Regions from separate parts of the Kitasatospora sp. NPDC056731 genome, predicted to be linked through region 2. Evidence: predicted binding sites of a transcription regulator. Region 2 holds the regulator's gene; the other holds the start of a gene.

Region 1 (15,669 bases), on a different contig from region 2:
CCCATGCCGCGGTAGGACTTGAACTGCTTGCCGTTGATGAACATCAGCTCACCCGGGGACTCCTCGCAGCCGGCCAGCAGCGAGCCCAGCATCACGGTGTCGGCGCCGGCGGCCAGCGCCTTGCCGATGTCGCCGGAGTACTGCAGGCCGCCGTCGCCGATGACCGGCACGCCGGCCGCCTGACAGGCCACCGCGGCCTCGTAGATGGCGGTGATCTGCGGGACGCCGATGCCGGCGACCACGCGGGTGGTGCAGATGGAGCCGGGGCCGACGCCGACCTTGACGCCGTCCACGCCGGCGTCGATCAGCGCCTGGGCGCCGTCACGGGTGGCCACGTTGCCGCCGACCACGTCGATCCCGACGGCCGACTTGATCTTCCCGATCCAGGCCAGCGCGTTGTGGCTGTGGCCGTGCGAGGTGTCCACGACCAGGAAGTCCGCACCGGCCTCGACCAGGGCCTGGGCCCGGTCGAACGCCTCGGCGCTGGCGCCGACGGCGGCACCGACCAGCAGACGACCCTCGGCGTCCTTGGCGGCGTTCGGGTACTGCTCGGCCTTGACGAAGTCCTTGACGGTGATCAGGCCCTTGATCCGGCCCTCGTCGTCGACCAGCGGCAGCTTCTCGATCTTGTGGCGGCGCAGCAGCGCCATCGCGTCCACCCCGGAGATGCCGACCTTGCCGGTGATCAGCGGCATCGGGGTCATGATCTCGCGGACCTGGCGGCTGCGGTCCGACTCGAAGGCCATGTCACGGTTGGTGACGATGCCGAGCAGCTTGCCGGCCTCGTCCGCGATCGGCACGCCGGAGATGCGGAACTTGGCGCACAGCGCGTCGGCCTCGGCCAGCGTGGTGTTCGGGCCGACCGTGATCGGGTCGGTGACCATGCCGGACTCGGAGCGCTTCACCAGGTCGACCTGGTTGGCCTGGTCCTCGACCGACAGGTTGCGGTGCAGCACGCCGACGCCGCCCTGGCGGGCCATCGAGATCGCCATCCGCGCCTCGGTGACCTTGTCCATCGCGGCGGAGAGCAGCGGGATGTTGACGCGCACGTTCCGGGAGACCCGCGAGGAGGTGTCGACCTGGTTCGGCAGCACCGCGGAAGCCCCGGGCAGCAGCAGGACGTCATCGAACGTGAGCCCGAGCATGGCGAACTTCTCGGGTACGCCTGCGGCGTTGTAAGACATTTGGGGGGTACCTTCCGTGGCCGGCCTATTCCGCTCACGCCCTGAGGGTGGGGCGCGTTCATCGCTCACTCGCAGCAGACCGCCGAAGCCGGGTGGTTTTGGAGGAACCTCCAGGGGAACCCCGCGCGCACCCGCGAAACTTTGGCAACCCGCCCAGGCGCCGATACCCCATGGTACTGGCACGGCGAATGTGTCCTCGTGTGCCCTTGACAACACCGGCCCCCCGTGGCTCATTCCGGCCGGTCAGGACTTCAGGAGGACTCCTCCGCGAGCGCCCGCAGCCGGCTGAGCGCCCGGTGCTGCGCCACCCGGACGGCGCCCGGGGACATCCCCAGCACCTCGCCGGTCTCCTCCGCCGAGAGCCCGGCGGCCACCCGCAGCAGCACCAGTTCGCGCTGACGGGCCGGCAGGTTGGAGAGCAGTTCCTTGGCCCAGGCCGCGTCGCTGCTCAGCAGCGCCTGCTCCTCCGGGCCGAGCGCCTCGTCCGGCACCTCCGGCAGGTCGTCCTGCGGGACGACCGTCGAGCCGGGCCCGCGCATCGCGGCCCGCTGCAGATCGGCGATCTTGTGCGCGGCGATGCCGTAGACGAAGGCCTCGAACGGCCGCCCCTGGTCCTTGTACCGGGGCAGCGCGCACAGCACCGCGACGCAGACCTCCTGCGCGACGTCGTCCACGTGGTGCCGGGCGCCGCCGGGCAGCCGGACGAGCCGGCCGCGGCAGTAGCGCAGCGCCAGCGGGTGGACGTAGGCGAGCAGGGCGTCGATGGCCGGGCCCTCACCGCGGACGGCTGCCGCGACGAGCTCGCCCACCAGCGGGGAGCCGCCCGTGCCGAGCAGCGGCGGTCGACCGGGGCCGGGCACCGCGCCGGGGCCGCCGGGGTCGGCGTACGACGGATCGCCACCCGGGCCGGAGGGCTCGGCCTCCACCGGGTCCGCCTGGCCGGCCGCACCGGCGACGTCGTCACGCATCGGTCCATGGTGCCTGGTCGCGCGGGAAAACGCGGCACCGCGTCCGGAGTTGTGCACCGGAACGTTATGCGCTGCGGTGCCGTACGGCGTGCCGCCGCGCACCACCTGCCCCTCCTGCACCGTGCCGCCTCCCGCCCCGCCGCCGTCGGTGGTCCCGTCCTTCGCGCCGTCCGCCGAATGTGCTGCGGCCGTGTGGTTCGCCGCAGTGCCTGTCCGCTGGTCCCCGAGGTGCTCCACTACTCCATGGTGCAACCTCGGGACCGTAACGTCACACGCCCGGACGGCGTCCGTCCCGGGAACCGCCGGCGGCGCGCCGCAGCCGGCGGCGCCACCGGCGGTCAGCGGACCAGGCCCCAGCGGAAACCCAGCGCCACCGCGTGCGCGCGGTCGGAGGCCCCGAGCTTCTTGAACAGCCGTCGGGCGTGGGTCTTGACGGTGTCCTCGGACAGGAACAGCTCGCGGCCGATCTCGGCGTTGCTGCGGCCGTGGCTCATGCCCTCCAGCACCTGGATCTCACGCGCCGTCAACGTGGGCGCCGCGCCCATGTCGGGGCTGCGCAGCCGGCGCGGGGCGAGCCGCCAGGTCGGGTCGGCGAGGGCCTGGGTGACGGTGGCCCGCAGTTCGGCGCGCGAGGCGTCCTTGTGCAGGTACCCGCGGGCGCCCGCGGCCACCGCGAGCGCGACCCCGTCGAGGTCCTCGGCGACGGTGAGCATGATGATCCGCGCGCCCGGATCGGCGGACAGCAGCCGCCGGACCGTCTCGACCCCGCCGAGGCCGGGCATCCGGACGTCCATCAGAACGAGATCGGAGCGGTCGGCCACCCAGCGGCGGAGGACCTCCTCCCCGTTCGTCGCGGTGGTGACCCGGTCCACACCGGGTACGGTCGCGACCGCGCGGCGAAGCGCCTCGCGGGCGAGCGGGGAATCGTCGCAAACGAGAACGGAAGTCATGACCGTCGTCCTCCGCAGCTGATCCGCGTCACGTTGAGCCTCCTGGCTGGTACGAACCTCTCCGACACGGCCGATCGGCGACAGAGTCCGTGCTGATCGCCTCAAAATCCCGCGATCGTTCCCGACGTCCGGCGCCCGCTGACCGCCTCCGCACTTCCAACGACCGTCACTCGAATGAGTTACGGCCTTCGGGGCCATCTCCACCACTGTACGTGGCCAACCCATTACCGATCAGCCGCATCGCGGTGCACACGCCGCACTTTTGCCCAGCTCGCGCGCGGTGGGCGCACGACCCGCACACCGGCGCGGGGTGTCGCGCGCCCGTCGGCCACCCGAATGCCACGCCCGCGCCCGCCGAACCCCTTGCCCACTTTGCCCGTTTTTATAGCTTTCGTATGGTCATTGACTGTTGTGCCACTCTGTGGGTGACTTGTCCATGGAGTTGCCGTAAGTCATATTTCCAGGTGTCCACACCAGTGCATCGACGCCCGCCGCGCCGCCCAGCAGCAGCCCGCTGAGCGCCGGCCCACGGCCGACGAGCCTCTGAAGGGAATGAGCCATGGCAGATTTCTCCCGCCTCCCAGGTCCCAACGCGGACCTCTGGGACTGGCAGCTCTCCGCAGCCTGCCGTGGCGTGGACAGTTCGCTCTTCTTCCACCCCGAGGGCGAACGCGGGGCCGCGCGGAGCTCACGCGAGGCCAGTGCCAAGGAGGTCTGCATGCGCTGCCCGGTGATCACCGAGTGCGCGGCGCACGCGCTGGCGGTCCGCGAGCCGTACGGCGTCTGGGGCGGGATGACCGAGGACGAGCGCGAGGAGATGCTGGGGCGTTCGCGGCACCGGCTGGTGGAGGTCCCGCTGACCCCGCCGGCGATCGCCCGGCGCTAACCCCGCCTCCACGGCGCGCCGTGAAGAAACGTTTCCTCGCGGCGTTTCGGGCTGTTCAAGCCCGGTCCAGAACGCTCAGGCCCCAGAGGTCAGCGCCCGGCCGACCCCGCCAGCCGCTCCAGCATCAGCGCCACGGCCGGCACCTCGGCCAGATCCGGCAGGGTCAGCGCGACCACCTGCCGCACCGCCGGCGCCCCCGCGGCCGTCCGCACCGGCACCGTCGACACCCCGTCCGGGCGCACCGACTGCAGCGCCAGCCGGGGCAGCACCGCCACCCCCAGCCCGGCCGCCACCAGGCCGACCACCGCCGGATAGTCGTCGGTCGCGAAGTCGATCCGGGGCTCGAAGCCCGCCCCCGCGCACAGCTCCACCAGGTGCCCCCGGCACTGCGGGCAGCCCGCGATCCACTGCTCCCCCGCCAGCTCGGCCAGCTCCACCGGCCTGCCGCGCCCCGCCAGCCGGTGCGCGGCGGGCAGCAGGCCCACCAGCGGGTCGTCCAGCAGCGGGGTGACCACCAGATCGGACCAGTCGGAGCCGGCGCTCAGCTGCTGCGCCTCCAGGTTGGCCTCGGCCCGCGCCTCGCGCGGCGTCCCGTGCGCGGGCGCCGGCAGCGCGGCGCCGCCGTCGGACTGCGGGTAGCGGAAGGCCAGCGCGATCTCGCACTCGCCGCCGCGCAGCATCGCCAGCGACTCCGGCGGCTCCGCCTCGACCAGCGACACGCGCACCCCCGGATGGCTGTCCCGCAGCCGGGCGACCGCGGGCGGCACCAGGGTGGAGCTCGCGGTCGGGAAGGAGACCAGCCGCACCCGCCCGGCCCGCAGCCCGGCGATCGCGGCGATCTCCTCCTCGGCGGCGGAGAGCCCGGCCAGGATCCCGGTGGCGTGCTTGAGCAGCACCCGCCCCGCCTCGCTGAGCTGCATGCCCCGGCCGCAGCGGACCACCAGCGGGGTGTCCACCGACTTCTCCAGGGCCTTCATCTGCTGGCTGATGGCGGGCTGCGTACAGCCCAGCTCGCGGGCGGCGGCGGAGAAGGAGCCGGTGCGGGCGACAGCACGCAGGACGCGCAGGTGACGGGCCTCGATCATGCCTCAGTTATAAGGCAATCTTTGCCAATGGCAAAATTCTACTGATGATTGAAGCCTCAAACGCCGGACACGCCGGAGGCCCGGCCGCACCCCGAGGGGCGCGGCCGGGCCTCCGGCCGACCGTCAGGCGTCAGTGCGAGTGGCCGTGACCGTGGCCGTGGCCACCCTCGGTCTCCTCTTCCTTCTTCTCCACCACGAGGGTCTCGGTGGTGAGCAGCAGGGAGGCGATCGAGGCCGCGTTCTCCAGCGCGGAGCGGGTGACCTTGACCGGGTCGATGACGCCGGCCTTCACCAGGTCGCCGTACTCGCCGGTGGCCGCGTTGAAGCCCTGGCCGATCTCCAGCTCGGCGACCTTGGAGGTGATGACGTAGCCCTCCAGGCCGGCGTTCTGGGCGATCCAGCGCAGCGGCTCGTGCAGCGCCTTGCGGACGACCGCGACACCGGTCGCCTCGTCGCCCGACAGGCCCAGGCCGCCGTCCAGCACCTTGGCGGCGTGCACCAGGGAGGCGCCGCCACCGGCGACGATGCCCTCCTCGACCGCGGCACGGGTCGCCGAGATGGCGTCCTCCAGGCGGTGCTTGCGCTCCTTCAGCTCCACCTCGGTGGCGGCGCCGACCTTGATGACGCAGACGCCGCCGGCCAGCTTGGCCAGGCGCTCCTGCAGCTTCTCGCGGTCCCAGTCGGAGTCGGTGGCGGCGATCTCACCCTTGATCTGGGCGACGCGGCCGGCCACGGCCTCGGTGTCACCGGCGCCGTCGACGACGGTGGTCTCGTCCTTGGTGATGGTCACCCGGCGGGCGGTGCCCAGCACGTCCACGCCGACCTGGTCGAGCTTGAGGCCGACCTCCTCGGAGATGACCGTGCCGCCGGTCAGGGTGGCCAGGTCGCCGAGGATCGCTTTGCGGCGGTCGCCGAAGCCCGGGGCCTTGACGGCGACCGCGTTGAAGGTGCCGCGGATCTTGTTCACCACGAGGGTGGACAGCGCCTCGCCGTCGACGTCCTCGGCGATGATCAGCAGCGGCCGGGAGGCACCGCCCTGGAGGATCTTCTCCAGCAGCGGCAGCAGCTCCTGGATGGAGGAGATCTTGCCCTGGTTGATCAGGATGTACGGGTCCTCCAGGACCGCCTCCTGCCGCTCCGCGTCGGTGACGAAGTACGGCGACAGGTAGCCCTTGTCGAACTGCATGCCCTCGGTGAAGTCCAGCTCCACGCCGAAGGTGTTCGACTCCTCGACGGTGATGACACCGTCCTTGCCGACCTTGTCGATCGCCTCGGCGATCAGCTCGCCGACCTGGGTGTCCTGGGCGGAGAGGGACGCGACGGCGGCGACGTCGTCCTTGCCCTCGATCTCGCGGGCCACCGAGAGCAGGTGCTCGGAGACGGCGGCGACGGCCTTGTCGATGCCCTTCTTCAGGGCGGCCGGGCCGGCACCGGCGGCGACGTTGCGCAGACCCTCGTTGACCAGGGCCTGGGCCAGCACGGTGGCGGTGGTGGTGCCGTCACCCGCGACGTCGTTGGTCTTGGTGGCGACCTCCTTGACGAGCTGCGCGCCAAGGTTCTCGTACGGGTCGTCCAGCTCGACCTCACGGGCGATGGTGACACCGTCGTTGGTGATGGTCGGGGCGCCGAACTTCTTGTCGATGACGACGTTGCGGCCCTTGGGGCCGATGGTCACCTTGACGGTGTCGGCCAGCTTGTTGACACCGCGCTCCAGCGAGCGGCGGGCGTCCTCGTTGAACTGCAGGATCTTCGCCATGTTCCCTATTCCCTCGGGGCTTCGGCCGGCCCACCGGCCGCCGGACTACGTGAACCAACAACCACGCCCCGGGCCCCTGTCACTTGGGACACGGATCCGGGGCGGGTCGGAACGACTTACTTCTCGATGATGGCGAGAACGTCGCGAGCGGAAAGAACCAGGTACTCCTCGCCCTGGTACTTCACCTCGGTGCCGCCGTACTTCGAGTACAGGACGATGTCACCGACGGCGACGTCGAGCGGCAGACGCTGGCCGTCCTCGAAGCGACCCGGGCCGACGGCCAGGACGACGCCCTCCTGGGGCTTCTCCTTGGCGGTGTCCGGGATAACCAGGCCGGAGGCCGTGGTGGTCTCGGCGTCGAGCGGCTGGACCACGATGCGGTCCTCAAGCGGCTTGATGGCAACCTTGCTGCTGGTGGTCACGTCCGAGCTCCCCTTCGGAGATTACGGGGTTTCTAACGGGTAGGAGCGAACCTGTGGGCCTGCCGTCGCGGGGGTCAGGCACACGTCTTCGCGTTAGCACTCCCCCAGTGGGGAGTGCTAAGGACGACCATAGGCCGGTGTTAGCACTCAGTCAACCAGAGTGCCAACGGCGCGCCCGGGCATCCCGAACCGCGGGCGCGGAGCCGTACACCCGTGCGACCGCCCCGCCCACCGCGCCGGCACCGTCGGAGCCGGTGGGGCCGCCAACCCGCCAGAATGGCCCCGTGGACACCGAGAACCTCCAGCCCCTGCTGACCCCCGAGGGCCAGGCCCTGCTCGCCGAACTGCGCGAGTTCACGCCCGAGGAGGAGCTGGCGCTGGCCACCAGGCTGCGGCGGGAGCACCCGGCCGAGCTGGTCTCGGCGGCCTTCGGGCAGGCCCGGCTGCGGCAGCGGGCGCGGGCGAAGTTCGGGGCGGACGCCGACCTGATGTACTTCACGCCCAACGGCGTCGAGCAGTCCACCCGGCGCAGCGTGGCCGAGTGGCGGGCGCGCCGCTTCGCCGAGCTGGGCGTCCGCCGGCTGGCCGACCTGTGCTGCGGCATCGGCGGGGACGTGCTGGCGCTGGCCAGGGCCGGGATCGAGGTGCTGGCCGTCGACAAGGACCCGGCGGCCTGTGCCGCCACCGTCGCCAACGCGGCCGCGCTGGGCCTGACCGACCTGGTCCGGGTGCGCTGCGCGGACGTCGCCGAGGTGGACGTCACCGGCTACGACGCGGTGTTCACCGACCCGGCGCGGCGGACGGCGCGCGGCCGGGTGTTCGACCCGGAGGCGTACGCCCCGCCGCTCTCCTGGGCGATCGAGGCCGGCCGCCGGACCCCGATCGGCGCGCTGAAGGTGGCCCCGGGCATCCCGCACGAGGCCGTCCCGGCCGACGCCGAGGCGGAGTGGGTCTCCGACCACGGCGACGTGAAGGAGGCGGTGCTCTGGTTCGGCACCGGGGCCACCCGCCCGCACCGCGCCACCCTGCTGCCGCAGGCCGCCAGCCTCACCGGCGGCGACCTGCCCGACCCGCCGGCCGGCCCGGTCGGGCGCTATCTGTACGAGCCGGACGGCGCGGTGATCCGGGCCCACCTGGTTGCCGAGGTGGCCGAGCAGGTGGGCGGCCGGCTGATCGACCCGAAGATCGCCTACCTCACCTCGGACCAGCTGGTCGCCACCCCCTACGCGCACGCCTTCGAGCTCACCGACGTGCTGCCGTTCCACATCAAGCGGCTGAAGGCGCTGCTGCGCGAGCGCGGGGTCGGCACGGTGGTGATCAAGAAGCGCGGGATGGCGATCACCCCGGAGGAGCTGCGCCGCCAGCTCAAGCCCTCCGGGCCGAACGCCGTCACGGTGATCCTCAGCCGCACCGACAACGGGCCGCTGATGATGCTCGGCCGGCCCGCATGAGGCGGCCACCAGACGGGCGCCCGGACTACGAGGCGGGCGCCTGGATGTAGTCCTCCAGCCGGGCCACCGAGAAGCCCTGCTCCTGGATCCGGGCCAGCAGGTCGCCGAACATCTGGGTCATCGTGGCGCCCTTGAGCTCCTTCGGGCCGCGGAAGTGCGCCAGGATGATGTCGCCGGACTTCAGCTTCTTGTCCGCCGCCTGGTACTGCATGTCGTGGATCTGCATCGACTCGCGCCAGAGCACCATCGCGCGCGGGCCGCACTGCTGGACCGAGTTGTTCAGCGTCGGGGTGTTGGCGCCGTCCCCGAACGGCGGGCGGAACAGCAGCGGGGCGGTGCCGTACTGCTGGGTGAGCGCGGACTGCGCGTCGCAGATCTCGGACTTCTGCTTCTCCGCCGGGATCTTGCTCATCACCGGGTGGTCCACGGTGTGGTTCTGGATGTGGTTGCCGAGCGCCTGGAGCGGCTTGAAGTAGCCGTAGTCGTTCTTGACGATGTCCCGGGTCAGGAACATCGAGATCGGCACCTTGAGCTCGGTCAGCATCTCGACGAACTTCGGGTCCTTCTCGGCACCGTCGTCGATGGTGATGAAGACGACCTTGTCGCTCGTCTTCACCTCGCTGAACACCGGTACCGGGCCGGTCCGTTCGAGCTTGATGGGCTTGTCCGCGGGCGGCACGGGGGCCGGCGCCAGCGGCTTGAGGTTCCACTTCGCCCAGGCCGCCGGGTCCCCGCCGGCCGGGGCCGCGGTGGTGGGCGCGCCGGCCGGGCTGGTCGGCACGGCGCCGCCGCCGGCGGGCTGGGTCGTGGCCGCCGAGCTGCCGCCGGCCGCCGCCGGGGCGGCGCCGCCCCCGTTGTCGCCGCATCCGGTGGCCAGGGCCAGCAGGGCCAGCGCCCCCACCGCGTACGTCCTGGTCCTGCTCCGACCGTCCCTGTTCACCGCAGCGCGCTCCCGGTTCCCGTCCAGCTTCTTCTCAGCTATGCACGGTAGCGGTCGGGGCGGCGGTTCCCGGACAGCGCCTATTCGACGTGCTCGCTGGTGAAGGACCAGCGGTGCACCGGGCGGCCGAGCAGGTCGGCCGGCGGGTCGGCGACCGGCACCGGCTCGCCGGTCCACCAGGTGATCAGCAGCACCCGTTCGCCGGGCGCGCCGAGCAGCTCGGTGCGGACCAGCCCGGCCGAACCGCGCACCGCCGGCAGCGCCACCTCCCGTACCCAGGAGGCGAGTTCGGCCCCGCGGCCGGTGGCGGCGCGGGCCTCCCACATCGCGGCGACGGTCACTCGGCGCCGCCGGTGAGGGCCTGGTACGCCTGGCCGTGGACGTCGCCGTGCCGGACGTCCGCAGCCGGCACGTGCGCCTCGGTCACCGGCAGCGAGGAGTCGGCGGACAGGTCGAGCGCGGACGGCGTGCGGTCGCGCCACACCATCTCGGAGCCCAGCGCGGCCACCATCGCGCCGTTGTCGGTGCACAGGCCCGGCCGGGGCACCCGCAGCCGGATGCCGGCCCGGTCGCAGCGCTGCTGGGCCATCTCGCGCAGCCGCGAGTTGGCGGCCACCCCGCCGCCGATCATCAGGTGGTCGACGCCGTTGTCCCGGCACGCCTTGACGGCCTTGCGGGTGAGCACGTCGGTGACGGCCTCCTGGAAGGACGCCGCCACGTCGGCGATCGGCACCTCCTCGCCGGCCCGGCGCTTGGCCTCCACCCAGCGGGCGACGGCGGTCTTCAGGCCGGAGAAGGAGAAGTCGTACGCGGGGTCGTTGCGGCCGCTCAGGCCGCGCGGGAAGGCGATCGCCTTGGGGTCGCCCTCGCGGGCGGTGCGGTCGACCACCGGGCCGCCCGGGAAGCCCAGGCCGAGCACCCGGGCGACCTTGTCGAAGGCCTCGCCGGCCGCGTCGTCGATGGTCGCGCCGAGCGGGCGGACGTCGCTGGTGATGTCCTCGCTGAGCAGCAGCGAGGAGTGCCCGCCGGAGACCAGCAGCGCCATCGTCGGCGACGGCAGCCGGCCGTGCTCCAGCTGGTCGACGCAGATGTGCGAGGCGAGGTGGTTGACCCCGTACAGCGGCTTGTCCAGCGCCCAGGCGTACGCCTTGGCTGCGCTGACACCGACCAGCAGCGCGCCGGCCAGGCCGGGTCCGGCGGTGACGGCGATGCCGTCCAGGTCGCTCGCCTTGACGCCGGCGGTGTCCAGGGCGCGCTGGATGGTCGGGACCATCGCCTCCAGGTGGGCGCGGCTGGCGATCTCCGGGACGACGCCGCCGAAGCGGGCGTGGTCGTTGACGCTGGAGGCGACCGCGTCGGCCAGCAGCGTGGTGCCGCGCACGATGCCGACGCCGGTCTCGTCGCAGGAGGTCTCGATGCCGAGGACGAGCGGTTCGTCAGCCATGGCGGGTGTCCTTAAGGTCCTTCGGGTCAGTGCTGGGGTGGTCGAGGCGCATCACCAGCGCGTCGACGTTGGCGGGCTGGTAGTAGCCGCGCCGGATGCCCACCGGTTGGAAGCCGAAGCGCTCGTACAGCTGCTGGGCGCGCGGGTTGTCCACCCGCACCTCCAGCAGCAGTTCGGCGCAGCCGCGGCGGGCGGCCTCCCGGATCAGGTCGGTGAGCAGCGCCGCGCCGAGGCCGGCGCCCTGGTGGCGCTCGTCGACGGCGATGGTCTGGACGTCGCCCTCGCCGGCGATCGCCATCAGCCCGGCGTAGCCGACGATGGCGCCGTCCGCGTTGGTGGCGACGGTGTAGTGGCGGGTGCCGCCGGGGTGGGTCTCGGCCAGCTCGGACCAGTACATCCCGGTGGACCAGGCGTCCTCGGGGAAGAGTCGCAGCTCCAGCTCCATCACCGGCGCGATGTCCCACCAGCGCATCGGGCGCAGGGTGGTGCCGTGTTTCACGCCGGGAGCACCGCCTTGCCCCCTAGAACATTCTTGAAGGCAGCCGGCACCTGGGCGTCCGGGCGGCGCAGGTACAGCGGGACGTTCGGCAGCAGCTCGCGGCCGGCCGCCAGCTCGGCGGCGGCGAAGCCCGCCAGGGCGCCGGCCGACACGTGCTCGGGGCCGTGCGCGCCGGGGAAGGTATCGGGGTAGAGCAGCGCGCCGGCGCCGACCGAGCGCGGCGGCGGGGCCAGCTCGGCGGGGCGGTCCACGCCGGGGCCCTCGGTGCGGTGGCCGTCGGCGTCGTAGGAGGCCCAGTAGACCTCCTTGCGGCGCGCGTCAGTGGCCACCGTGAACGGCTGCCCGGCCAGGCCCTCGGCGCGGGCCTGGTGGGCGATCGCGTCCAGGGTGCAGACGCCGTGCACCGGCAGCCCGAGGGCGTGGCCGAGCGCGGCGGCGGTCACCAGGCCGACCCGCAGGCCGGTGTACGGGCCCGGGCCGACGCCCACCGCGATGCCGGTGAGCCGGTGCTTGTCGACGCCGGCCGCCCGCAGGACCTGGTCGATCGCGGGCAGGAGCAGTTCGCCGTGGCGCCGGGCGTCGACCTGGTGGGTCTCGGCGAGGACGGCCGTGCCGTCGTGGACGGCGGCGGTGACGGCGGGGGTAGCGGTGTCGAACGCGAGCAGCAGCACGGGTCAAGGTTAGACCGCCGTTCGTCCGACCGGCCGATCGACCAGGTGTGCCATCCAGGAACACACATCCGGGGCGCCGCGACCCGGCCGGACGGACCTGGCACGATGGGGCCGTACGTAAAGGGACGGCGGCGGGAGCGGCACGTGGCGAAGATGGGTCCTGGTGTGGTGGTCACGGGGCTGACCCTGGGGGCCCTGGCGGTGGTGAGCCTGCTGGCCTTCCAGGCCAACGGCGCTCAGGACCGGGCGGCCGGCGCCAAGCCGACCGCCAGCACCACGACGTCCAGCGGGCCGGCCGCCTCCGCGACGCCGAGCGCCTCGGCCACCCCGACGGTCCCGCCGCTGCCGACCATCTCGGGCAGCGGGACCAGGGTGGTCTACTCGATCAGCAGCCACTACGTCTGGCTGATCGACCCGAAGAAGAACCCACAGGTCACGCCCGGTTTCCCGGTCACCCCGGGCTCGGTCGAGCCAGCTCCGGGCAGTTACTCGGTCTACAGCCGCACCCCGACGACCACCGGGACGGACGGCAAGCAGATCGAGCACGTGGTGCGCTTCGCGCAGCAGAACGGCGTGGTGTTCGGCTTCAGCGCCGCCGTGGACGGCGCGACCCCGACCGCCGAGCCGAACGCCAAGACCGGCGGCATCCGCAGCGGTCGCCCGGACGGCCAGCTGCTCTGGGACTTCGCGCCGAACGGCACCAAGGTGGTCGTGGTCGCCTGAGCCCGGCTCGGGCGTGTCAGGCCGCGCGGGGTGTGCCCGTCTCCGGTTCCTCGGCCCGCCGGGGCTCCGGCTCGGGCGGGGTGGACACCGCCTCGGCGGCCGCACAGGCGGCCAGCAGCGCCCGCATCGGCGCCCCCTGGACGCGGCGGGCGGACTCTCCGGCCCCGGCGCCGTGCCCGGCGCGCTTCGGGGCGGGGGTGGTGCTCGACATGGCGCCTCCCTAGTTAGGCAGACCTAACCGCAGCACCCATCCCACCACGCCCGGCACCCCGCCCGCAACACTTCCCGACAGCCCGTCGGCAAAACGGCGCACACCCGGGCGCGGGCCTCAGCCGAGCGCCTCCAGCGCGACACCCGCCCAGCGCGGACCGAGGCCGGTCAGCACCACCCGGCGCGGGTCCAGGTCGTCCTCGTCGGCGGTGTCACCGAGGGCGCGCTCGATCCGCACCTCCAGCCGGTCCTCGGACAGCCGCTCGACCTTGCCCTCGCCCCACTCGACCACGACCACCGACTCCGGCAGCGAGACGTCCAGGTCGAGGTCCTCCATCTCGTCCAGGTCCCCGCCGAGCCGGTACGCGTCCACGTGCACCAGCGCCGGGCCGCCGACCAGCGACGGGTGCACCCGGGCGATCACGAAGGTCGGCGAGGTCACCGCCCCGCGGACTCCCAGCCCCTCCCCCAGGCCCCGGGTCAGCGTGGTCTTCCCCGCCCCCAGTTCACCGGAGAGCAGCACCAGGTCCCCGGGCCTCAGCAGCGCGGCCAGCTCCCGGCCGAGCCGGCCCATCCGCTCCGGGGTGGGGACGGTGAGAGTGGCGTGCGAGCCCATGCGCGTGTCTTGCCTTTCGGTCCGTACCGGCGTGCCGACCGCCGGCCGCCACCGCTACCGTGCCACATCGCCGGCCCGGCGCGCGCCGGAAGGGGTCAGGGGCCGTCCAGGACCGCCGGGGGCGGCGCGGCGGCGGCGAAGTCGGCGGCCCGGCGCAGCAGCGCCACCAGCTCGTGGTCGACCAGCTCCGGGCGCTCCAGCATCACCAGGTGCCCGGCGCCCTCCACCAGCACCAGCTCCGCGCCGGGCAGCCGCTCGGCCATCGCCTCGCTGTGCGCCGACGGCGTCAGCAGGTCCTTCGTACCGGCCAGCACCAGCGCCGGCAGGCCGCCCAGCGCGGCGAGCGCCGCGTACTTCTCGTGCGCGGCGAACACCGGGTAGAACTCGGCGACCACGTCGATCGGGGTGGCGTCCAGCAACTGCTCGGCGAACCGCACCACGCCCGGGTCGACGTCCCGCCCGCCGAAGGAGAACCTCCGGTAGAAGACGGCGGCGACGTCCGCACCCAGCCGCCGGCTCGCCTCCACCAGCTCGACCTGGCGGCCCAGCAGCCGCATCACCCCGGGCGCGACCTTCTTGAACAGCTTCGCGCCGGCCGACGGCAGGCCGAGGCTGACCTCGTTCCAGTCCCCCGCCAGCGTGCCGATCAGCGCCACCCCGGCGACCCTCTCCCGGAACAGCTCCGGGTGCTGGTCGGCCAGCGCCATCACCGTCATGCCGCCCATCGAGTGGCCCACCAGCACCAGCGGCCCGGTCGGCGCGACGGCGTCGATCACCGCCTTGAGGTCGCCGCCGAGCTGGTCGATGCTGGCCGGCTCTCCGGCCAGGAAGGAGCGGGAGCGCTCGGAGCGGCCGTGGCTGCGCTGGTCCCAGAAGACCAGCCGCAGTCCCTCGCGCAGCGCGGCCCGCTGGAAGTGCCAGCTGTCCTGGTTGAGGCAGTAGCCGTGGCAGAACACCACGGTCAGCGGCTCGGCGCCGGAGGTGTCGCCGTCCGGCTCGGGGCCGGTGCCGTCCAGCTCGACGTACAGCTCGGTGCCGTCCGGCGCGGCCACCGTCCGCGGGCGCCCGCGCAGCGAGCCGTACGGGGCCTCGGCGTCCAGCTCGGCCCGGGCCCGGCGGCGGGTCGCCCGGCCGACGGTCAGCCGCTCGATCGCCACCCCGGCGGCCGCCCCGGCCGCCAGCACGCCGACCGAGATCCCGATCACACCGGCCCGGCTCACCCCGGAGGCCGCGCCGGCCGCCTTGGCCACCGCCGCGACCGGGCCGCTCTCGGCCGGTCCCTCCGTCATGCGCCCGGGCCCTCGGTGCGGCTGCCGCCCAGGTAGCGGCGCGGGACCCTGGCGCCGATCCGGGTCACGATCTCGTACGAGATGGTGCCGCAGGCCCGGCCCCAGTCCTCGGCGGTCGGCTCGCCCTGCTCGCCGTTGCCGAACAGCAGCACCTCGTCGCCGATCGCGGGGGTGTCCCCGCCCAGGTCCACGACGAACTGGTCCATCGCGACCCGGCCGGCGATCGTGCGCCACTTGCCGCCGATCTGCACCGGGCCGGTGCCGCTGGCGTGCCGCGGGATGCCGTCGCCGTAGCCGACCGGGACCAGGCCCAGCGTGGTCGGGCCCGGCGTCACGTAGTGGTGGCCGTAACTGACCCCGTGCCCGCCCGGAACGTGCTTGACCAACGCCAGCCGCGCGGTCAGCGCCATCACCGGGCGCAGCCCGAAGTCGGCCGGCGACCCGACCTCCGGCACCGGCGACAGCCCGTACGCGGCCAGGCCGGTGCGGACCAGGTCGAAGTGCGACTGCGGGAGCAGCAGGGTGGCCGGCGAGTTCGCCAGGTGCCGCACCTCCGGGCGCAGCCCGGCGGCCTC
Region 2 (15,669 bases):
AGGTGGGCTACATCATCACCGGTGTGAAGGACGTCCGGCAGTCCAAGGTCGGTGACACCATCACCTCGATGCACAAGGGTGCGACCGTGGCGCTGGGCGGCTACAAGGAGCCGCGCCCGATGGTGTTCTCCGGCCTGTACCCGCTGGACGGCTCGGACTACCCGCTGCTGCGCGACGCCCTGGACAAGCTGCGGCTGAACGACGCCGCGCTGGTGTACGAGCCGGAGACCTCGGTCGCGCTCGGCTTCGGCTACCGCTGCGGCTTCCTCGGCCTGCTGCACCTGGAGATCATCCGGGAGCGCCTGGAGCGCGAGTTCAACCTCGACCTGATCTCCACCGCCCCGAACGTGGTCTACCGGGTGGTCATGGAGGACGGCACCGAGCACATCGTCACCAACCCGAGCGAGTTCCCGACCGGCAAGCTTGCCGAGGTGTACGAGCCGGTCGTGCGCGGCACCATCCTGGCGCCCAACGAGTTCGTCGGCGCGATCATGGAGCTCTGCCAGTCCCGCCGCGGCAACCTGCAAGGCATGGACTACCTGTCCGAGGACCGGGTCGAGCTGCGCTACACCCTGCCGCTCGCCGAGATCGTCTTCGACTTCTTCGACCAGCTGAAGTCCAAGACCCGCGGCTACGCCTCGCTCGACTACGAGCCCATCGGCGAGCAGTCCGCCCAGCTGGTGAAGGTCGACATCCTGCTGCACGGCGACGCGGTGGACGCCTTCTCCGCGATCGTGCACAAGGACAAGGCCTACGGCTACGGCGTGATGATGGCGGGCAAGCTGCAGAAGCTGATCCCGCGCCAGCAGTTCGAGGTGCCGATCCAGGCGGCCATCGGCTCCCGGGTGATCGCCCGTGAGACGGTCCGCGCGATCCGCAAGGACGTCCTCGCCAAGTGCTACGGCGGTGACATCTCGCGCAAGCGCAAGCTGCTGGAGAAGCAGAAGGAAGGCAAGAAGCGGATGAAGATGGTCGGCCGCGTGGAGGTCCCGCAGGAGGCCTTCATCGCCGCGCTGTCGACCGACGCCGAGGCGCCGAAGGAAAAGAAGTAACCACAGGCGCGTGAGAGGGGCCCGGGCAACCGCCCGGGCCCCTCCTCGTTCTCTCCACCGGAGCGGGCCGCCGCAGCTTCCCCGCCGGAGCGGGCCGCCGTAGCTTCCCCCGCCGCAGCGCGCCGCGGACGAGGAGCCGGGGCGGTTCGGGCCCGCCCCGGCTCGGCACCGGCGGTGTGCGACGGTCAGTCCACCTCGGCCACGGCCTCCGCGAACTGCGCCTGGTACAGCCGCGCGTAGGCGCCGTGCGCGGCGATCAGCTCGTCGTGCGAGCCCTGTTCGACGATCGAGCCGTTCTCCATCACCAGGATCACGTCGGCGTCCCGGATGGTGGAGAGCCGGTGCGCGATCACGAAGCTGGTGCGGCCGGTGCGCAGCCGGGCCATGGCCCGCTGGATCAGCACCTCGGTGCGGGTGTCGACGGAGCTGGTCGCCTCGTCCAGGACGAGGATCGACGGCTGGGCGAGGAACGCCCGGGCGATGGTGATCAGCTGCTTCTCGCCCGCGCTGACCCCGGCGCCGTCGTCGTCGATGACGGTGTCGTAGCCGTCCGGCAGGGTGCGCACGAAGCGGTCGACGTGGGCGGCCTTGGCGGCCTCGACGACCTGCTCGCGGGTGGCTCCCTGGGCGCCGTAGGCGATGTTGTCGGCGATGGTGCCGCCGAACAGCCAGGTGTCCTGGAGCACCATGCCGATGCCGGAGCGCAGTTCCTCGCGGGACATCGCGGAGACGTCGACCCCGTCGAGGGTGATCCGCCCGGAGCTGACCTCGTAGAACCGCATCAGGAGGTTGACCAGGGTGGTCTTGCCGGCGCCGGTGGGGCCGACGATGGCGACGGTCTGGCCGGGTTCGACCTTGAGCGAGAGGTCCTCGATGAGCGGCTTCTCGGGGTCGTAGCGGAAGGACACGTCCTGGAAGGCGACCCGGCCGTGGATGGTGTCGGGCCGCTCGGACACGGCGGGGTCGGGGGTCTGCTCGGGGGCGTCCAGCAGTTCGAAGACGCGTTCGGCGGAGGCGACCCCGGACTGCACCAGGTTGGCCATGCTGGCGACCTGGGTGAGCGGCTGGCTGAACTGCCGCGAGTACTGGATGAACGCCTGCACGTCGCCGATGGACAGCGCGCCGCTGGCCACCCGCAGGCCGCCGACGACCGCGACGAGCACGTACTGCAGGTTGCCGATCAGCATCATCGCGGGCTGGATGATCCCGGAGATGAACTGCGCCCGGAAGCTGGAGGTGTACAGCGCCTCGTTGTGCTCGCGGAAGGTCTCGGCGGACTCGCGCTGGCGGCCGAACACCTTGACCAGGGTGTGGCCGGTGTACATCTCCTCGATGTGCGCGTTGAGTTGGCCGGTGGACTTCCACTGCTGGACGAACTGGGGCTGTGCCCGCTTGCCGACCTTGGCGGCGACGGCCACCGACAGCGGCACCGAGACCAGGGCGATCGTCGCCAGCAGCGGGGAGATCCAGAACATCATGGCCAGCACGCCGACCACGGTGAGCAGCGAGTTGACGACCTGTCCCATGGTCTGCTGCATGGACTGGCTGATGTTGTCGATGTCGTTGGTGACCCGGCTGAGCACCTCGCCGCGCGGCTGCTTGTCGAAGTAGCTGAGCGGCAGTCGGGCGATTTTGGCCTCGACGTCCTGGCGCAGCCGGTAGCCGGCCCGCTGGATCGCCGTGGTGGCCAGCCGGCCCTGGACGATGCCGAACAGGGCGGAGGCGAGGTAGATGACCAGCACCCAGAGCAGGACGGTGCCGATGGCGCCGAAGTCCATGCCCTGGCCGGGGGTGAAGTCCACCGAGGAGAGCAGGCCGGCGACGCCGCCCTCGCCGTGGGCGCGCAGCCCCTCGACGATCTGCGCCTTGGAGGTGCCGGGTTCGAAGCGGGCGCCGACGACGCCGGCGAAGATCAGGTCGGTGGCGTTGCCGAGGACCTTGGGGCCGGTGACGGCGCAGCCGATGCTGAGCACGCCGAGGGCCAGCACGCCGGAGATCAGGTTGCGTTCGGGGCGCAGCAGGGCGAGCAGTCGCTTGCCGGAGCCCTTGAAGTCCATGGACTTCTCGGTGCCCTGGCCGCCCATGAAGCGGCCCGGTCCGGCGGGGCCGCGGCGGGCGGCGGCGGCCTGCGAGTCGCTGGGCAGTTCGTCGGCGGGGTCCGCGGCCTTGGTGTCCGGGTCGGGCTGTGTGGTGTCCGTGGTCTCGGGGTCCGCGGTTCTGGTGTCCGCGGCCTCGGGGTCCGCTGTCGCGGTGTCCGCGGTCCTGGTGTCCGCGTCGGGCTTGCCGGGGGTGGTCACGCCGCCTCCTGCTCGGTGAGCTGGGAGAGCACGATCTCCCGGTACGTCGGGTTGTCGGCCATCAGTTCGTGGTGGGTGCCGGTGCCGACGACCGCGCCTTCGTCGAGGACGATGATCCGGTCGGCGTCGCGGATGGTGGAGACGCGCTGGGCGACGATCAGCACGGTGGCGTCGGAGGTCTCGCGGGCGAGGGCCTTGCGCAGCCTGGCGTCGGTGGCGTAGTCGAGTGCCGAGAAGGAGTCGTCGAACAGGTAGACGTCGGGCTGGCGGACCAGGGCCCGGGCGATGGCCAGGCGTTGGCGCTGGCCGCCGGAGACGTTGCCGCCGCCCTGGGCGATCGGGGCGTCCAGGCCTTCGGCCAGTTCCTCGACGAAGTCCTTGGCCTGGGCGATCTCCAGGGCGTGCCAGAGTTCCTCGTCGGTGGCGTCGGGCCGGCCGTAGCGGAGGTTGCTGGCGACGGTGCCGGAGAACAGGTAGGGCTTCTGCGGGACGAGGCCGACGCTCTCGGCGATCGTCTCGGGGGCGAGTTCGCGCACGTCGACGCCGTCGAGCAGGACCTGGCCGGAGGTGGCGTCGAACAGTCGGGGTACGAGTCCGAGCAGGGTGGACTTGCCGCTGCCGGTGGAGCCGATGACGGCGGTGGTCTCGCCGGGGCGGGCGGTGATGGCGATGCCGCGCAGCACCGAGGCCTCGGCGCCGGGGTAGCGGAAGTCGACGTCGCGCAGTTCCAGGTTGCCGCGGCGCAGCACCTCGGTGATCGGCGCGGCGGGCGGGACGACGCTGGAGGAGGTGCCGAGGACCTCCTCGATGCGCTCGGCGCAGACCTCGGCGCGCGGCACCATCATGAACATGAAGGTGGCCATCATGACGCTCATCAGGATCTGCATCAGGTAGGAGAGGAAGGCGGTGAGCGCGCCGATCTGCATGCCGCCGTTGTCGATCCGGTGGGCGCCGAACCAGAGCACGGCGACGCTGGAGACGTTCACGACCAGCATCACGGCCGGGAACATGAACGACATCAGCCGGCCGACCTGGAGGGCGGTGTCGGTGAGGTCCCCGTTGGCCTTGGCGAAGCGGGCCTGCTCGTGGTCGTCCTTGACGAAGGCGCGGATGACCCGGATGCCGGTGATCTGCTCGCGCAGGACCCGGTTCACGGTGTCGATCCGGGTCTGCATGCTGCGGAACTTGGGGCGCAGCGAGCGGACCAGGAGGAGGACGACGGCGCCGAGCAGCGGGATGACCGCGAGCAGCAGGCCGGACAGCGGCACGTCCTGGTTGAGGGCCATGATGATGCCGCCGACGCACATGATCGGGGCGGCCACCATGAGCGTGAAGCTCATCAGGGCCAGCATCTGGACCTGTTGGACGTCGTTGGTGGTGCGGGTGATCAGCGAGGGGGCGCCGAACTGGCCGACCTCGCGGGCGGAGAAGCTCTGCACCCGGTCGAAGACGGCGGCGCGGACGTCCCGGCCGAAGGCCATGGCGGTGCGGGATCCGTAGTAGACGGCGCCGATCGAGCAGAGCGCCTGGACCAGGGTGATGCCGATCATCACCCCGCCCACTTGCAGGATGTAGCCGGTGTCGCCCTTGACCACGCCGTCGTCGATGATGTCGGCGTTGAGCGTCGGCAGGTAGAGCGCCGCCAGGGTGGACACCAGTTGGAGCCCCACGAGCAGCGCGATCGGTCGGGAGTACGGGCGCAGGTACGCCCTGAGAAGTCTGATCAGCACTGGCACACTCTTGTCGTCGACGGGTGGATTCGCATCCCGATTCTCGTTCTTTGGTGGACTCGTACAGGAGATTCACGAGTTGTGGATCGCAGGTTTGCCCAGTCCTTTGCCGAACCGTACGGCGGGCCCGGTTGTAGGGGTTCACCGGGGCGCGGGGCGGAGTGGTCGTCGGGCACCGGCGGCGCGGCGGTGTGCCGGCCGGGCCCCGCCCTCTTACGGAATGACCGGTTTCCCCCTAGGCTGCTGATTACCCCCTTGTTACTCGCCGGTATCGCCCGGGTTGACCGGGGGCCCGGCGACCGCCCCCCACGGGCGCCGAAACCATCCCTCAGACGGCCACCCGCCCCCGGAGGTCCTCGTTGAGTTCCGCGCAGTCCCTGATCGACTCCGGCAGTGCCGACTTGGTCGCCGGGCGTCCCGCCTCCGTCGCCCACCTCTTCCTGGAGCGGGTCGCCGCCACCCCGAACGCCGAGGCCTACCGCTACCCGGCCCCGGTCGACGAGCATGCCGCGGACAGTGCCCCCGGCGCCGAGCAGTGGCGCTCGCTGACCTGGGCGCAGACCGCGGCCCGGGTCAAGGCGGTGGCCGCCGGGCTGATGGCGCTCGGCATCCAGCCGGAGGACCGGGTGGCGCTCGCCTCCTCCACCCGGCTCGAATGGATCATCGCCGACCTCGGGAACATGTGCGCGGGTGCCGCCACCACGACCGTCTATCCCAGCACCAACGCCGACGAGACCGCGTTCATCCTCTCCAACTCCGGTTCCAGGGCGCTGTTCGCGGAGAACTCCGCCCAACTCGCCAAGGCCGTCGACCAGCTCGGACAGCTGCCCGAGCTGCGGACCGTCATCCTCTTCGACGCCGCCGAGGCCGACGCCGCCGGGAGTGACGCCGCCGAGGCGGGCGCCCCAGAGGCCAGTACCCCCGAGGCCGAGGGCCTGAACGCCCTCACCGTGCTCACTCTCGCCGAGCTGGAGCAGCGCGGCGCCGAGTACCTGGAGCAGCACCCGGACGCGGTCGAGAAGACCGTCGCCGCGCTCGACAAGGAGCAGCTGGCCACCCTCATCTACACCTCCGGCACCACCGGCCGCCCCAAGGGCGTGCGCCTGGTGCACGACTGCTGGGCGTACGAGGCCCGGGCCCAGGAGGCCAGCGGGCTGCTGCGCTCCGACGACGTCCAGTTCATGTGGCTGCCGCTGTCGCACGTGTTCGGCAAGACGCTGATCTCCGGCCAGATCGCCACCGGCCACGTGATGGCCGTGGACGGCCGGGTCGACCGGATCATCCACAACCTGCCGGTCATCCGGCCGACCGTGATGGCCTCGGCGCCGCGCATCTTCGAGAAGGTCTACAACGGCATCGCCGGCCGGGCCCGGGCCGAGGGCGGCGCCAAGTACAAGATCTTCCGGTGGGCCGCCAAGGTCGCCCGCGAGCACGCCCGCGCCGTCCAGGAGAGCCGGATCGCCACCGGTGCCGGCACCGCCCCGCTGGGCCTCAGGCTCCAGCACGGCCTGGCCGACAAGCTGGTCTACGCCAAGATCCGCGCGGCCTTCGGCGGCCGGCTGCGCGGCGCCGTCTCCGGCAGCGCCGCGCTCGCGCCCGAGATCGGCTACTTCTTCCTCGGCGCCGGCGTGCCGATCCTGGAGGGCTACGGCCTCAGCGAGACCAGCGCCGGCTCCTGCGTCAACCGTGAGGAGGACATCCGGATCGGCACCGTGGGCCGCCCGCTGCCCGGCACCGAGGTCCGGATCGCCGAGGACGGCGAGATCCTGCTGCGCGGCCCCGGCGTCATGCGCGGCTACCACGACCTGCCCGAGAAGACCGCCGAGGTGCTGGAGGCCGACGGCTGGTTCCACACCGAGGACATCGGCGAGCTCGGCCCCGACGGCTTCCTGCGGATAACCGACCGCAAGAAGGACCTGTTCAAGACCTCCGGCGGCAAGTACGTCGCGCCCAGCGAGGTCGAGGGCAGGTTCAAGGCGGTCTGCCCGTTCGTCAGCAACATCCTCGTGATCGGCAACGGCCGCAACTTCTGCACCGCGCTGATCGGCCTGGACGAGGCGGTCATCATGCCGTGGGCCGCCGAGCACGGGCTGAAGGGCAAGTCCTACGCTGAGGTGACGGCCGACCCGCAGGTGCACCAGCTGATCGAGGGCTTCGTCAAGCGGCTCAACGCCGACCTCCAGCGCTGGCAGACGATCAAGAAGTTCCACCTGCTGCCGCGCGATCTCGACATCGAGCACGGCGAGCTCACCCCGAGCCTGAAGATCAAGCGCCCGGTGGTCGAGCGGACCTACGCGGACGCCGTCACCGCGATGTACGCGGGCGCCAACGAGGCCTGATCGGCCCCGCCCCCGTACGGCTCACCGGTTCGGGTGAGCCGTACGGGACAATGGGGTCATGCCCTCCGCACTCCCCGACGGCGAACCGGTGCCGTCCGACGGTTCCCTGCCCGCATCCGCCCGCACCGGTCTCGGGCAGCGGCCGTTCGGCTTCTACCTGCACGTGCCCTATTGCGCCAGCCGCTGCGGCTACTGCGACTTCAACACCTACACCGCCACCGAGCTGCGCTCCTCCGGGGCGGTCGCCTCCCAGGAGACCTACGCGGACAACGTGGTCGCCGAGATCCGGCTGGCCCGCCAGGTCCTCGGCCCGGTCGACCTGCCGGTGCAGACCGTCTTCCTCGGCGGCGGCACCCCCACCCTGCTGCCCGCCCGCGACCTGGTGAAGATGCTCGCCGCGCTGCGCGAGGAGTTCGGGCTCGCCGACGGCGCCGAGGTCACCACCGAGGCCAACCCGGAGTCCGTCGACCCGGCCTACCTGGCCGAACTGCGCGAGGGCGGCTACAACCGGATCTCCTTCGGCATGCAGAGCGCCCGCCCGCACGTCCTGAAGCTGCTCGACCGCCACCACACCCCGGGCCGTCCCGAGGCCTGCGTCGCCGAGGCCCGCGCCGCCGGCTTCGACCACGTCAACCTGGACCTCATCTACGGCACCCCCGGCGAGTCCGACGACGACTGGCGCGCCTCCCTGGACGCCGCCATCGGCGCCGGGCCCGACCACGTCTCCGCGTACTCCCTGATCGTCGAGGACGGCACCAAGCTCGCCGCCCGGGTCAAGCGCGGCGAACTGCCGATGATCGACGACGACGTGCACGCCGACCGCTACCTCATCGCCGAACAGGCGCTCAGCGCCGCCGGCTACACCTGGTACGAGGTCTCCAACTGGGCCACCACCCCCGAGGGCCGCTGCCGCCACAACGAGCTGTACTGGACCGGCGCCGACTGGTGGGGCGCCGGCCCGGGCGCGCACAGCCACGTCGGCGGCGTCCGCTGGTGGAACGCCAAGCACCCCGCCGCCTACGCCCAGGCCCTCGCCGAGGGCCGCACCCCCGCCCTGGGCCGCGAGGTGCTCGCCGAGGAGGACCGCCGGGTCGAGCGCATCCTGCTGGAACTGCGCCTCGCCGAGGGCATCCCGCTCACCCTCCTCACCGACACCGGCCGCCACGCCGCCGCCCGCCACCTCGCCGACGGCCTCCTCGCCGCCGAGCCGTACGCCGGGGGCCGCGCCGTCCTCACCCTCCAGGGCCGCCTGCTCGCCGACGCGGTCGTACGTGACCTGGTGGACTGACATTCGCTAGCGTGGACGTCAGCCGTCGGAGGGAGCGCGCGATGACCGCCATCGATGACCGGATGGCCGGGATCTTCGAGAACCTGGAGGTGCCGGAAGGCGTCAAGGCCGAGCTCATCAGGGGGGAAATCGTGATGACGGCCGGGCCGGACCTGGTCCACAACCTCATCATCGAGTGCATCGTGGATCAGGTCCCGAGGGCTCTCTGGCATCGGTTGCAGACCCAGGACCTGGCCTTCGCGCACGAGGCCAGCGAGCCGCAGCCCGATCTGGTGGTGATCGAGCGGGGCGCGGTGGAAGCCCCCGGACGGTTGGTCCCGGCGCCTGCGGTGACCATGGTCGTCGAGGTGGTGTCGAAGACCAGCGTCTATCGCGACTACCACGTCAAGCGGGAGATGTACGCGGGCGGGACCATCAAGGCCTATCTGATCGTCAACCCCTTCAAGGGCGAGTGTCGGCTGCTCACCGAACCCGACACCGCTACCACGTCGGGCGTCCCGGACTACGCGGTCGGGCAGCCCTTCAAGTTCGGCGACCCCATCCGGGTCGACGTCCTGGGCGTGACGCTGGACACAGGTGAGTTCGGAACGCTCTGACAGTCACTCCGGAATCGTCACGAAGTCGATCAACTCCTCGACCTTGCCCAACAGTTCCGGCTCCAGGTCCTTGTAGCTGTCCACCGTGGAGAGGATCCGCTTCCAGGCGGCGGGGGTGTTCACCGGCCAGCCGAGGCGGCGGCAGACGCCCTCCTTCCACTCCTCGCCGCGGGGGACGGCGGGCCAGCCGGGGATACCGACGGAGGCGGGCTTCACGGCCTGCCAGATGTCGATGTAGGGGTGGCCGACGACCAGGACGGCGTCGCCGGTGACCTGGGCGGCGATGCGGTGCTCCTTGGTGCCGGGGAGCAGGTGGTCGACCAGGACGCCGAGGCGCCGGCCCGGGCCGGGGGCGAAGTCGGCGACGATCGCGGGCAGGTCGTCCACGCCCTCCAGGTACTCGACGACCACGCCCTCGATCCGCAGGTCGTCGCCCCAGACCCGCTCGACCAGTTCGGCGTCGTGCCGGCCCTCGACGTAGATCCGCGACTCGCGGGCGACCCGGGCCCGGGCGCCGGGGACGGCGACCGAGCCGGAGGCGGTGCGGCCCGGCGTGCGGGAGGGGGCGGGGCCGGCCGGGCGCACCAGGGTGACTGTCCGGCCCTCCAGCAGGAAGCCGCGCGGCACCAGCGGGAACACCCGGAGCTTGCCGAAGCGGTCCTCCAGGGTGACGGTGAAGCCCTCGGCGGTCTTCTCGCAGCGCACCACCGCGCCGCAGAAGCCGGTGGCGGCCTCCTCCACCACCAGGTCCCGTTCGGCGGTCACCTCCGGGGCGGGCTGCTGCTTCTTCCACGGCGGGGTCAGGTCGGGTCCGTACTGGCGGCTGTGCATGAAAGCGACTATACGGACGGACCGTCAGAGGCCCGGCGCGCCCCAGACCGGGAACCAGCGGCTGAGGTCCTTCTCCAGCCGCAGGTCGTTCCCGAGCGTCGCGTTGACCTGGAGTTCCAGCGGGCTGTTGCGCCGCTCCCCGCCGCCGGGCATCGGGGCGAAGGGGTAGAAGGTGCCGCGTTTGTAGAGGTAGACCAGGGCCAGTGACTGCCCGTCCGGGTTGCGGAAGCCGACCAGCGAGCAGAGCAGCTGCGGCCCGAAGCCGTTCGCCTCCAGCTCGCTGTTGACCGCGTGCAGGTCGTTGACCAGGTCCGGCAGTTCCTCGGGGGTGTGCCGGGCGAGCAGCCAGGAGTAGCCGTAGCCGTCCTTGGAGGCCTCGACCGGGACGCCGCCGCGCTCGGTGTCGGCGTCGAGCAGCGCCCGCACCTGTTGTTCGACCTGGCCGAAGGCCGCGCCCTCGACGGCGGCGAAGCAGACCGAGCCGAGCCCGGTGGGGGTGAACCCGGCCGCGGCCTCCAGGGTGAGGGCGGCGGACGGGACGCCGAACAGCTGGTCGAGGTCGGGCTTGACGGGCTTGGTGCGCCCGAACAGGGTGTCCAGGATTCCCACGGCGGTCCTTTCGGGGGAGGGAGTCGGGAGGAGCCAGGAGGGGGGGCGGGAGGGCCGCAGGGGGCCGGGGCCTCAGCGGCCGAGCTGCTCGGAGATCTTCGCCAGCTCCGCGAGCCGCTTCTCCAGCGTCGGGTGGGTGGAGAACAGCTGCGAGGCGGTCTCCCGGGCGCTCAGCGCGGGGGCGAAGTAGAAGGCGTTGTAGGGCTGCGCCTGGCGCAGGTCCTTGCTGGGGATGGCGGCGATCTGGCCGGTGACCTTGGTGAGCGCGGAGGCGAGGGCGCTGGGCCGGCCGGTGAGCTGGGCGGCGGCGCGGTCGGCGGCGAGTTCCCGGTAGCGGGACAGGAGCCGGGTGAGCAGGAAGCTGATGGCGTAGACGACCATCGACACCAGCGGGATGATCAGGGCGACGATGGCCGCGTTCTGGTCGTTGTTGTTGCGGTTGCCGCCCATGAACCCGCCGTACATGGCGATCCGGGTCATGGCCCCGGCGAGGACGCCGAGGAAGCCGGCGATGGTCATCACCGCGACGTCCCGGTGGGCGACGTGGGACAGCTCGTGGGCGAGGACGCCCTCCAGTTCCTCGGGCTCCAGCCGGCGCAGCAGGCCGGTGGTGACGCACACCACGGCGTTCTGTGGGTTGCGGCCGGTGGCGAAGGCGTTCGGCATGTCGTTGTCGGCGACCGCCACCCGGGGTTTGGGCATGTCGGCCAGCGCGCAGAGCCGGTCGATGGTGCCGTGCAGTTGCGGGTACTGCTCAGGGGTCACCTGGTGGGCGCCCATCGCCCGTTCGGTGATCTTGTCGCTGAACCAGAACTGGGCCACGAACAGCCCGCCGGAGATCAGGACGATCAGTGGCCAGGCGCCGCGCAGCAGCACGATCAGCAGACCGGTGAAACCGACGTACAGCAGCCCGATCACGAACATCGTCACGACCATGCGGCCGGTCAGGCCGCGGTCGGGCGCGAAACGGGTGTGCTGGCCCGAGCTCGACATTGCTTGCTCCTCCATTCGCCGTCGTCTTCGATGCTGCCACCCGGACGGCCCTGCGGCACCACCCCCGCGCCGGGAACTGCGGGCAGGATCACTCCGGCCGGGCCGTTCCTGCCGTTGGGCCCGGGCCTTACACTGGCAGGTACGGTTTTGGCACTCGCAGGTTCAGAGTGCCAAAGCGGGTGCCGGAGCCGGGATCCTCCCGGAGCGGGCAGCAGCATGCGTGACACGAACGGACAACGTGCGAAGACGGAGGTGTGTGCCCCATGGCCGGTGAGGTTCGCCAGCTGGACGACCGCAAGCTCGCCGTGCTCCGCGCGATCGTCCAGGACTACGTGGGCACCGAGGAGCCGGTCGGCTCCAAGGCCCTGGTGGAGCGGCACAACCTCGGAGTCTCCCCGGCGACCGTGCGCAACGACATGGCGGCGCTGGAGGAGGAGGGCTACATCCACCAGCCGCACACCAGCGCCGGGCGCATCCCCACCGACAAGGGGTACCGCCTGTTCGTCGACAAGCTCGCCGAGGTCAAGCCGATGAGCGCCCCCGAGCGCCGGGCGATCCGGCACTTCCTGGACGGCGCCGTCGACCTGGACGACGTGGTCATGCGGACGGTGCGGCTGCTCGCCCAGCTCACCCGGCAGGTCGCGGTGGTGCAGTACCCCTCGCTGTCGCGGTCCACCGTCCGGCACATCGAGCTGGTGGCGCTGGCCCCGACCAAGGTGATGCTGGTCCTGATCACCAACACCGGCCGGGTCGAGCAGCGGATGGTCGACTGCCCGGGCCCGGTCGGCGAGACGGTCCTGGCGGACCTGCGGGCCCGGATCAACGCGCGGGCCGTCGGCCAGCGGCTGCCGGACGTGCCGGGGTTCCTGGAGGAGCTCCCGGCGGGTTTCGAGCCGCCGGACCGCCCGACCGTCAGCACGGTCCTGGCGACGCTGTTCGAAGCGCTCGCCGAGCAGAACGAGGAGCGGATCATGCTGGCCGGCACGGCCAACCTGACCCGCTTCGGGCACGACTTCCCCCTGACCATCCAGCCGGTGCTGGAAGCCCTGGAGGAGCAGGTCGTCCTGCTCCGTCTCCTGGGTGAGACGGCGGACGCCGCGATGACGGTCCGGATCGGGCGGGAGATCGCCTACGAGGGGCTGAATTCCACCTCGGTGGTGTCGGTCGGTTACGGTTCGGGCGACGAGAGCGTGGCCAAACTGGGTGTGATCGGTCCGACCCGGATGGACTATCCGGGCACAATGGGGGCGGTGCGTGCGGTGGCGCGGTACGTGGGCCAGATCCTGGCCGAGTCGTAGCACAGGCCGCCGTCGGAACCTCTGACGGCGGTGTCCAGTCGCAGCACTACTACAGGCGGAACAAGCGGAGCATTTGGTGGCCACGGACTACTACGCGGTACTCGGCGTCCGACGGGATGCGGGGCAGGACGAGATCAAGAAGGCCTTCCGACGCCTGGCACGCGAACTGCACCCGGACGTCAACCCGGACCCGAAGACGCAGGAGCGGTTCAAGGAGATCAACGCCGCTTACGAGGTGCTCTCCGATCCGCAGAAGCGCCAGGTCTACGACCTCGGCGGTGACCCGCTCTCGCCGGGCGGCGGGGGCGCGGGCGGCTTCGGCGCGGGGGCGGCCGGATTCGGCTTCTCCGACATCATGGACGCCTTCTTCGGCGCCGCGGCCGGCCAGCGCGGCCCGCGCTCGCGCACCCGCCGCGGCCAGGACGCCATGATCCGGCTGGAGATCACCCTGGAGGAGGCCGCCTTCGGCACCACCAAGGAACTCCAGGTCGACACGGCCGTCACCTGCACCACGTGCAGCGGTGAGGGCGCGGCCCCCGGCACCTCCGCGCAGACCTGCGACATGTGTCGCGGCAGGGGCGAGGTGTCCCAGGTCACCCGGTCGTTCCTGGGCCAGGTCATGACCTCCCGGCCGTGCCCGCAGTGCCAGGGCTTCGGCACCGTCGTGCCGACCCCGTGCCCGGAGTGCGCCGGCGACGGCAGGGTCCGCGCCCGGCGCACCCTGACGGTCAAGATCCCGGCCGGTGTCGACAACGGCACCCGGATCCAGCTGGCCGGCGAGGGCGAGGTCGGCCCCGGCGGCGGCCCGGCCGGCGATCTGTACGTCGAGATCGCCGAGACCAGCCACACCGTCTTCCAGCGGCGCGGGGACGATCTGCACTGCACCGTCACCATCCCGATGACGGCCGCGTCGCTCGGCACCCAGGTGCCGTTGCAGACCCTGGACGGGCTGGAGGAGCTCGACATCCGGCCCGGCACCCAGTCCGGCCAGTCGATCCCGCTGCACGGCCGCGGCATCACGCACCTGCGCGGCGGCGGCCGAGGCGACCTGATAGTGCATGTCGAGGTGCAGACGCCCACCAAGCTCGACCCCGAGCAGGAGGAGCTGCTGCGCCGGCTCGCGGTGCTGCGCGGCGAGGAGCGGCCGTCCGGCCAGTTCGCGCCGGGCCAGCAGGGCCTGTTCTCGCGCCTCAAGGACGCGTTCAACGGCCGCTAGGCCCTAGGCCGGGGCCGCTTGCTGGGCCCTGGCCGTCCGCGCGGGGGTGCCGGGTTCCGCCCGGCGCCCCTTTCGCGTTCCCGATCCGCCCCACCCCCCGGAGGTTCCCCGCATGACCGCCCCCGTCTTCGTCGTCGAGACCGAGCGGATCGCCGCCGCCGCGCCCGGCTCCGTGGTGCGCCTCGACGGGCCGGAGGGGCGGCACGCGGCCGCGGTGAAGCGGCTGGCGGCGGGCGAGGCGGTGACCCTCGCCGACGGGCTGGGCCTCGGGGTGGACGGAACGGTCGCCGCGGTGCTCGGCAAGGACGCGATCGACGTCACGGTGGCCGCCGTCCGCCGGGAGTCCGAGCCGGCGCCGCGGATCGTCGTCGTCCAGGCGCTGCCCAAGGGCGACCGCGGCGAGCTCGCGGTGGAGACCATGACCGAGGTCGGCGTGGACGTGATCGTCCCGTGGGCCGCCTCGCGCTGCATCACGCAGTGGAAGGGCGAGCGGGGCGCCAAGGCGCTGGCCAAGTGGCGGGCCACCGCCCGGGAGGCCGGCAAGCAGTCCCGCCGGCTGCGCTTCCCCGAGGTGCGCGAGCCGGCGACCACCCGGCAGCTGGCGCCGCTGCTGGCCCAGGCCGCGTTCGCCGCCGTGCTGCACGAGGAGGGCGCCGAGCCGCTGGCGCTGGCCGCGCTGCCCGCGGCCGGGGACGTGGTGCTGGTGGTCGGCCCGGAGGGCGGGGTCTCCCCGGAGGAGCTGGCCGCGTTCGCCGAGGCGGGCGCCGGGCCGTACCGGCTGGGCCCCTCGGTGCTGCGCACCTCCACCGCCGGGGTGGCCGCCGGCGCCCTGCTGCTGGGGCGCACCGGCCGCTGGTCGTAGCCGGCCCGCCCGTGCGGTCGGAGTCTGCCCGAACCGGCCCGCGCCGTGCGCGCGCGTGCCTACGCTGACCGCGTGACGGAACCCCTGAGCACCTCTGCGGGCGCCTACCTGCGCCACCCCCATCTGCACGGTGACCTGGTCACCTTCGTCGCCGAGGACGACGTCTGGCTGGCCCCGCTGGACGGTGGCCGGGCCTGGCGGCTGACGGCCGATCACCTGCCCGTCCGGCACCCCCGGTTCGCCCCCGACGGGCGGCACATCGCCTTCACCTCCACCCGGGACGGCGCGCCCGAGGTGCATGTGGTGCCGGTGGACGGCGGGCCGTCCCGGCGGCTCACCCACTGGGGCAGCGAGCAGACCGAGGTGCGGGGCTGGACGGCCGACGGGCGCCCGATCGCCCTCACCACCGCCGGTGAGGCGACCCTGCGCCGCAGCTGGGCGCACGCCGTGCCGCTGGACGGCGGCGAGTCGGTGCGGCTGCCGTACGGGCCGGTCGGCGGGCTCGCCTTCGAGCCGGGCGGCGACCGCGTGCTGCTGGGCACCGTCAACAACCGCGAG

The links. The regulator HrcA, encoded in region 2, represses chaperone genes, less so after heat shock. The targets are predictions, from matches to a motif close to TTNGCACTCNGNNNNNCNGAGTGCNAA.
Region 1: groES (co-chaperone GroES) is a predicted target of HrcA. The motif match lies at 7,392-7,418, and genes of this name have one in related genera.

The regions. Positions count from the first base shown of each region.
Region 1 covers NZ_JBFBNR010000006.1:149,650-165,318, forward strand. Annotated here, with positions in the region: gene guaB (IMP dehydrogenase) at 1-1,184, opposite strand, end outside; gene shbA (RNA polymerase sigma factor ShbA) at 1,436-2,152, opposite strand; gene AB0R04_RS08485 (response regulator transcription factor) at 2,491-3,102, opposite strand; gene AB0R04_RS08490 (WhiB family transcriptional regulator) at 3,662-3,988, shown strand; gene AB0R04_RS08495 (LysR substrate-binding domain-containing protein) at 4,078-5,073, opposite strand; gene groL (chaperonin GroEL) at 5,204-6,829, opposite strand; gene groES (co-chaperone GroES) at 6,946-7,251, opposite strand; gene AB0R04_RS08510 (class I SAM-dependent methyltransferase) at 7,536-8,702, shown strand; gene AB0R04_RS08515 (polysaccharide deacetylase family protein) at 8,728-9,642, opposite strand; gene AB0R04_RS08520 (hypothetical protein) at 9,723-9,968, opposite strand; gene tsaD (tRNA (adenosine(37)-N6)-threonylcarbamoyltransferase complex transferase subunit TsaD) at 9,980-11,086, opposite strand; gene rimI (ribosomal protein S18-alanine N-acetyltransferase) at 11,079-11,558, opposite strand; gene tsaB (tRNA (adenosine(37)-N6)-threonylcarbamoyltransferase complex dimerization subunit type 1 TsaB) at 11,582-12,256, opposite strand; gene AB0R04_RS08540 (hypothetical protein) at 12,410-12,979, shown strand; gene AB0R04_RS08545 (hypothetical protein) at 12,996-13,190, opposite strand; gene tsaE (tRNA (adenosine(37)-N6)-threonylcarbamoyltransferase complex ATPase subunit type 1 TsaE) at 13,308-13,805, opposite strand; gene AB0R04_RS08555 (alpha/beta hydrolase) at 13,901-15,094, opposite strand; gene alr (alanine racemase) at 15,091-15,669, opposite strand, start outside.
Region 2 covers NZ_JBFBNR010000008.1:140,879-156,547, forward strand. Annotated here, with positions in the region: gene lepA (translation elongation factor 4) at 1-1,052, shown strand, start outside; gene AB0R04_RS10725 (ABC transporter ATP-binding protein) at 1,238-3,136, opposite strand; gene AB0R04_RS10730 (ABC transporter ATP-binding protein) at 3,346-5,079, opposite strand; gene AB0R04_RS10735 (long-chain fatty acid--CoA ligase) at 5,439-7,418, shown strand; gene hemW (radical SAM family heme chaperone HemW) at 7,477-8,706, shown strand; gene AB0R04_RS10745 (Uma2 family endonuclease) at 8,748-9,302, shown strand; gene AB0R04_RS10750 (DUF3097 domain-containing protein) at 9,306-10,133, opposite strand; gene AB0R04_RS10755 (hypothetical protein) at 10,158-10,742, opposite strand; gene htpX (zinc metalloprotease HtpX) at 10,815-11,735, opposite strand; gene hrcA (heat-inducible transcriptional repressor HrcA) at 11,999-13,033, shown strand; gene dnaJ (molecular chaperone DnaJ) at 13,110-14,249, shown strand; gene AB0R04_RS10775 (16S rRNA (uracil(1498)-N(3))-methyltransferase) at 14,362-15,111, shown strand; gene AB0R04_RS10780 (PDZ domain-containing protein) at 15,184-15,669, shown strand, end outside.